DNA from 2 places in the Comamonas sp. 4034 genome. Region 1 is predicted to be linked to the other one. Evidence: predicted binding sites of a transcription regulator. Region 1 holds the regulator's gene; the other holds the start of a gene.
The links. Region 1 encodes LexA, which represses DNA repair genes until DNA is damaged. Its sites were predicted from a motif close to ACTGTATNNNNATACAGT; they were not measured.

Region 2: a site for LexA is predicted at 1,188-1,205, ahead of ABIE32_RS20815 (PA0069 family radical SAM protein). Genes of this name have one in related genera too.

The regions. Positions count from the first base shown of each region.
Region 1 is NZ_JBNDIT010000010.1:148,780-151,987, forward strand. It holds gene ABIE32_RS12900 (asparaginase) at 1-780, opposite strand, end outside; gene lexA (transcriptional repressor LexA) at 896-1,624, shown strand; gene ABIE32_RS12910 (hypothetical protein) at 1,753-2,289, shown strand; gene ABIE32_RS12915 (crotonase/enoyl-CoA hydratase family protein) at 2,595-3,208, opposite strand, start outside.
Region 2 is NZ_JBNDIT010000032.1:15,899-19,106, reverse strand. It holds gene ABIE32_RS20825 (acyltransferase family protein) at 1-573, shown strand, start outside; gene rnk (nucleoside diphosphate kinase regulator) at 655-1,068, opposite strand; gene ABIE32_RS20815 (PA0069 family radical SAM protein) at 1,313-2,488, shown strand; gene ABIE32_RS20810 (phosphoethanolamine transferase) at 2,539-3,208, opposite strand, start outside.

The DNA of each region.
Region 1 (3,208 bases):
GGTTGCCACCACCAGGCCCTGTACACCCTGCGCCAGCAGGGCATCCACAGCAGCAGCTCGCGCGCCTGCGTGGCTGGTGATGATTTCTACCCAAGGCCAGGCCTCTGGCGCAGGCAAGCTGGGCACAGCGAGAGATGCCCTGGCAGTCGTCAAGCCGCCGGGCACCTGGCCGTCGCGCAGGCGCACCCCCTCACTCCCCACCCAGCCGATAGCCCCCTGCTCACCTGATGAGAAGGCCATCAACCGGTGAGGATGCGCTTTTTGCAGCCATTGGGCGCTGTGCAACTCGCCGCCACCCGTGATGGCAACCACCTCTGTCAGCAAGGGCGCACCGGCGGCAGTGCGTGCGGCTGCGGCAAGCACGGCATCCTTGAGGTTTTGGGGGCCGTCCGGCATCAGGGCATTGGCCGGTCGCATGGCGCATGTCAGCACCACAGGCTTGGGCAGGCGCCCCAGACAACTGTGCAGAAACCATGCGGTTTCCTCCAGCGTGTCCGTACCATGGGTGATGACGATGCCTGCCACGGCATCGTCGTTCAGTGCCTTGTCGCATGCATGCAACAGCGCCAGCCATACCGTGTCGTCCATGTCCTTGCTATCGATTTGCGCAAGCTGCTGCGCATCCAGGCTGCCACCAGCAGCCTTTTCAATGCCAGGGATCGCTGCCGCCAAGGCCCCGATGGAGAGCTGCGCCGCACGGTATTTACCAGGGTGCTCGGCATCTTCCGCCATACCTGCAATGGTTCCGCCAGTGCCCAGGATCAAAATTTTTTGCTGCAAGGCTTGCCTCTCCGAAAAAACTGGTTAAAAATACAGGTACTGGATTGATGTACAGGTGTTTGAATGCACAGCCCACTGGCAGTGCACCTGGCACCACAGATCACACGGAGATCTTATGCGAGACCACCCCAAACTGACCGCGCGCCAACAAGAAATTCTGGACCTGATCCAGACTGCCATCTCGCGCACCGGTGCTCCCCCTACCCGTGCCGAAATCGCCAGCAAACTGGGCTTCAAATCCGCCAACTCGGCAGAAGACCATTTGAAGGCCTTGGCCCGCAAGGGAGTGATCGAACTGGTCAGCGGTACCTCGCGCGGCATCCGCCTCAATAATGACACGGTGCGCTCCATCAATGCGGCGCGCGGCACGCGGTTTTCTTCGCCGCTGGCCGGCCTCTCCGCAGGGGTTTCCAGCATGGCAGCGAGTGTGGGCCGTATCGTGCAGGAGTTGGCGCCACTGTCGCTGCCCCTGATTGGCCGGGTTTCGGCAGGCTCGCCCATTCTGGCGCAGGAGCATGTCGACCAGACCTACAGCGTGGAAGGCAGCCTGTTCCAACAACAGCCCGATTACCTGCTCAAGGTGCGCGGCATGTCCATGCGTGATGCGGGCATCATGGATGGCGACCTGCTCGCTGTCAAATCCACACGCGAAGCGCGAAACGGCCAGATCATCGTGGCCCGGCTGGGAGACGATGTCACCGTCAAGCGCCTGCAGCGCACCAAGGACGGGATCGAGCTGCTGGCTGAAAACCCCGACTACCTGCCCATCGTCGTGCAGCCCGGCGAGCCCTTCGAGATTGAAGGCATCGCCGTTGGCTTGATACGCAACACGATGCTGATGTAGACAGCACGTCTGCCGTAAAAATGTGACCCAGCTTCAGGTAGCGGGCGCCGTGGGAACCATCTCACTGCCCTGAGGCCGGCGTCTGCCATGAGCAATCCTGCTGTCGTTCCCGTACACAAGGAGTTCCTATGCTCGTCGCTGCAGCATTGCGCGCCCTCGCGCCCTTTTCTCTCGTCGCTGGCTCGCCCATCTTCCACATGGTCAGCCGCACCCTGTCCACTCTGCCAGTGCGCCGTGGTCGCAAGGCCCACCGTGGTGCAGCCAATGATGGCCAGCATGCAGCCCAGGTGCACTGCTTTCTGTCTGCATCGTCTGCCGCCCAGCGCAGCACCACGGGACAGATGAGCCTGCTGGACGCCCCGGACGACAAACCTGTCGCTCCGGTGCAAGGCCCTGTTGATCGCCCTATTGACCGTATCCGCCTGCCGCGCAAACCCGCCAGCCGTCGCCGCACCCAGACAACTGCAGTGGCCGCCAGCGATATCTTTCTGTCGGTGCAACGCTGCAGCGCCCAGGCCGCCAATGATGCCTCCATCAAACGCTACTGGGCCAAGCCTGCCAGCCTGCAGCGCGAGCGTGGCATGCGCTGGGCGATGACCGGCTCGATGGCTGATATCTGCGCAGAATTGGAGCGACTGGAACGGCTGGAGCGTCAGCACTGCTGAGAAGCCTCAAGCGCTACCGGCAGCCACCTTTCGCTACCTGCCATCGTCTACAACCGTCCATGACAGGCTGGGCAGGTTGGCACCAAGAGACGCAGGCGCCGCGCTCTCGATTCTCATCCGTGCTGCGCTTTCCTCCCAGGCGGGTATCGCAATTGCTGCGTTACCCGCTTCGGTGCCAAGGTCTACGGGCCTCTGACCGTTTGCCTCGGTCTCCAGGCTTGCTCAACCAGAGGGTGTCCAAGAACAGATGGCCGCATTGCGCGGCCATCTGTTCTTTTTTATGTCTGTATGGTTGGCAGGCTGCTTCAACCCTTGAAATCCGGCTTGCGCTTTTCCAGAAAGGCGCTGACCGCTTCGCGGTGATCTGCGGTCTGGTGGGCCAGCGCCTGGTAGGCTGCAGATAGCTCCAGAATGGATGCCAGGCTTTGGTGCATGCCTTCGCGCATGAGCTTTTTCGTCATGCGGGTGACCTGCGGCGGGTTGGCTGCAATCTCTTCGGCCAGCGCACGGGCGGCCTGCATCAATTCGTCATGCGGTACCACCTGTGACACCAGTCCCCATTGCAGCGCGGTAGCAGCGTCGATCATGCGGCCGGTCAGCGACAACTCGGCTGCACGCGACATGCCGATCACGCGCGGCAGCAGCCAGGCGCCACCGTCGCCCGGAATGATGCCCACCTTCACAAAGCTCTCGGCAAACTTGGCCTTGTCCGACGCCACACGCAGGTCGCACATGCAGGTCAGATCAAGGCCCGCGCCCACAGCAGGGCCGTTCACGGCGGCAATCGTCGGTACCTCCAGATTGAACAGCGCCAGCGGCAGGCGCTGGATGCCCTGGCGGTAGTCCTCGCGGATGCGCATGCCGTCCACGTCGCCAAACGACTGCTCCTGCATGGTCTTGATATCACCACCAGACGAGA
Region 2 (3,208 bases), on a different contig from region 1:
ACCGCGCTGTCACTGTGGGTGCTCAATCGCAACAGCGATCTGGACATGTGGTTTGTCTACTTTATCGGCGCCTATGGCGTGGGCATGCTGGCTTATTGGGGCAGGTCCAGCAGCCGACCCTGGGCATGGACGGCGTTGCTTCTCCTGCTGGGGCTCGTTTCGTTCGAGATCGAATTCCGCCTGCGGATTGCCGTAGCCTGCGCCAGTGCCGTGGCTTTGCTGTGGCTGATGCGTGTGCCTTCCGATGGCAAGGTGGGCGATTGGCTGGCGGGCCATATTGCTCCGCTGCGCTGGTTGCAGTCGCTGGGGCAGTTTTCGTATTCGGTGTTCCTCGTCCACTTCTCTATCGTGGTGTTGTGCAATGCCGTGGCTTCGCAGGTGATTGCGACACAGCCCTGGCTCAACTGGCTGGGCATGTGCGTGGCATTCGCACTGTCACTGCTGGCGGGGCGTGTGCTTTATCACTTTGTGGAGGCGCGTACGCCCAGCCTCAAAGGCGTGGCGCGCTGGGAGCTGGGCTTTATCGGCGCAGGCCTTGTCGTGAGCTTGTTGAGTGCCCGTTTTGCGCTGTAAGCGCTGGTCAATGTGACCCGTCATGTGAAACAAAAGCACGCCATGGCGTGCTTTTTCATTGGGTTGCCGTGGCCTGAAGGGTCAGCGGTGCAGTTCGCCAGCGCGCTCCGGCTGGTAGACGATACCGGTCACGCGTACGGTCATGCTCTTACCGCCCACCGACGGCCATGCCAGCTCGTCTCCGACCGACAGGCCCAGCAGTGCGCTGCCGACGGGGGCGAAGACCGAGACCTTTTCGGTGCTGCCATCCAGATCCTTGGGGTAGACCAGGGTGAGCTGAAACTGTTTGCCTGATTCAGCCATATCGAAGGTGACAGTCGAGTTCATGGTCACCACATCGGGCGGAATATCCGTGGGCTCGACGATGTCAGCGCGCGCAATTTCCGCTTCCAGATCCGCTTTTCCAGGGAAAGCCGCAGCAGACATTTGTGCCAGCAATGCCTCCAGGCGATCCACGTCCAGCGACGACAAGATGAGATGGGGCTTGCGAGACATCAAAACTTCCTCCGGATGATGAAAAGTCGAACTGTAGGCGATCCGCAATCTCGCACCATATTGGTGCGAATAGAAGCTGGCCAATTCGTCCCATTGGCAGGTCTGTCTTGTCTTTGTATACTGTATAAATATACAGTATCAGCGATGAAATACCGTGCCGCAAAACAAGCATTCCTCTCGCTCTCCCATCATCTTTAATGGTGAGGAGTGGGTGCGCACCGGCGAAGATGCGGAGCCAGCCCCTGTGGCGGTCGCGCCAAACCGTCCTGCTCAGAAAGGGCGCGGGGCCGTCTCTGCGCCCCTGCACCGGTTTGCCAAAGAGCAGCGCGAATGGCTGGATGATGGCTGGAATGGAGCCGTGGCTCAAGGTGTCGGTATGGATGCGGAAGAGCATGATGCCTCGCACGACGAAGCGATCTGGTGGCAGCAGGCTGCGCAGGCACTGGGCACCCAGGTGCACGAGGAGCGGGCACGCAGCGCGATCCAGAAGAACGATTCCCCAGATATCTTCTTCGACCATTCGGTCAACCCGTACCGGGGCTGCGAGCATGGCTGCATCTATTGCTATGCGCGGCCATACCATAGCTACCTCAATCTATCGCCGGGGCTGGATTTCGAGACGCAGTTGTTTGCCAAGACCAATATTGCAGAGGTGCTGCGGCGTGAGATCGGCCATCCCCGCTACCGGCCGGCCTCGCTCAACATTGGCTCGGCGACTGATTGCTACCAGCCCATCGAGCGAGACTGGCGGCTGACGCGGCAGGTGATCGAGGTTCTGAACGAAGCCTGCCACCCGTTCTCGGTGATCACCAAAAGCAGTGGTGTCGAGCGCGATATTGATTTGATAGCAAAAGCCGCAAGCCACAAGCGTGCTGCGGCCTATATCACCATCACCACGCTGGATGGTGGACTGGCGCGGTTGTTGGAGCCCCGCGCTGCCGCTCCGCGCCGAAGGCTGCAGACCATACGCCGCCTCGCAGAAGCTGGGATTCCCGTGGGGGTCAGTGTTGCACCGCACATTCCCTTTCTGAACGACGACATGGAGCAGGTGCTGGATGCTGCACGTGAAGCAGGTGCAACCACCGCTTTCTATACAGTGCTGCGCCTGCCCTGGGAGCTGAACGGTGTGTTTCAGCAATGGTTGCAGGCGCACTACCCACAGAGAGCCGCGCGGGTGATGGAGCGTGTGCGCGACCTGCACCAGATCAGCGACGAGGAGCGCTCGCGCGGCAAAAGCTACAACAGCGACTATCTCACCCGCATGAAAGGCCAGGGCCTGTGGGCGCAATTGGTTCGCCAGCGGTTTGTGCGCAGTTGCGAGCAGCTGGGTTACGGACGCGAGCGTGAGCCGCTGGATTGGGCTCCGTTTGCTGCATGGCAGCAGGGCCAGCGCGGGCCACAGCAAGGCAGCCTGTTTTAGCCTGGGTTGGGTGCATACCGAGTTGCCACCCGTGCTGCTGGGGCAGATATTCAGGCGGGGGCGCCGGTATGGGCTGGCATGCCCGCCACACCCGGGCGTGCCTGGCTGCTGCCGGAAGTGGCGCAACCGGCAAATATATCCAGCTTGGCGTTGTGCAGGCTGGTCTGCACATCCGTCAGGCCCAGCACGGAGTGAAAGTAGTTGTCGTGGCTGATCCTGCTGCTGCCCAGGGATTGCTGCAGGCAGGCCGTGTTGACACCCATGCGCTGCTGCATCAGCGGCGACAGCCAGGTGATCCAGGGTACATGCTTTTGCACGTCTGGTGCGACGGAGTAGGGCAGGCCGTGCAGATAGATGTTGTTCTCGCCCAGCGATTCGCCGTGGTCGGCCACGTACATCATGGCAGTGGGCTGGCGCTGGCCTTTTTGCTCCAGCCAGCCAATCAGGCCGCCCAGCATCCGATCGGTCGCGACAATGCTGTTGTCGTAGGCGTTGACCAGCGACTCACGGTCGCACGATTGCAGGGCCACATTAGTGCACTCGGGCGCAAATTTCTTGTCCTGGGAAAGCGAGCGCTTGAAGTATGCCGGTCCGTGGCTTCCCATCTGGTGCAGTACCAGCACCACACCGCGCGCACGTTGTTCTACAGGCAGCGCGTCGATGCGATTGTCCAGATCGTCCAGCAGGGCCATGTCGACGCACTCGCCGTCCTTGCAAAGG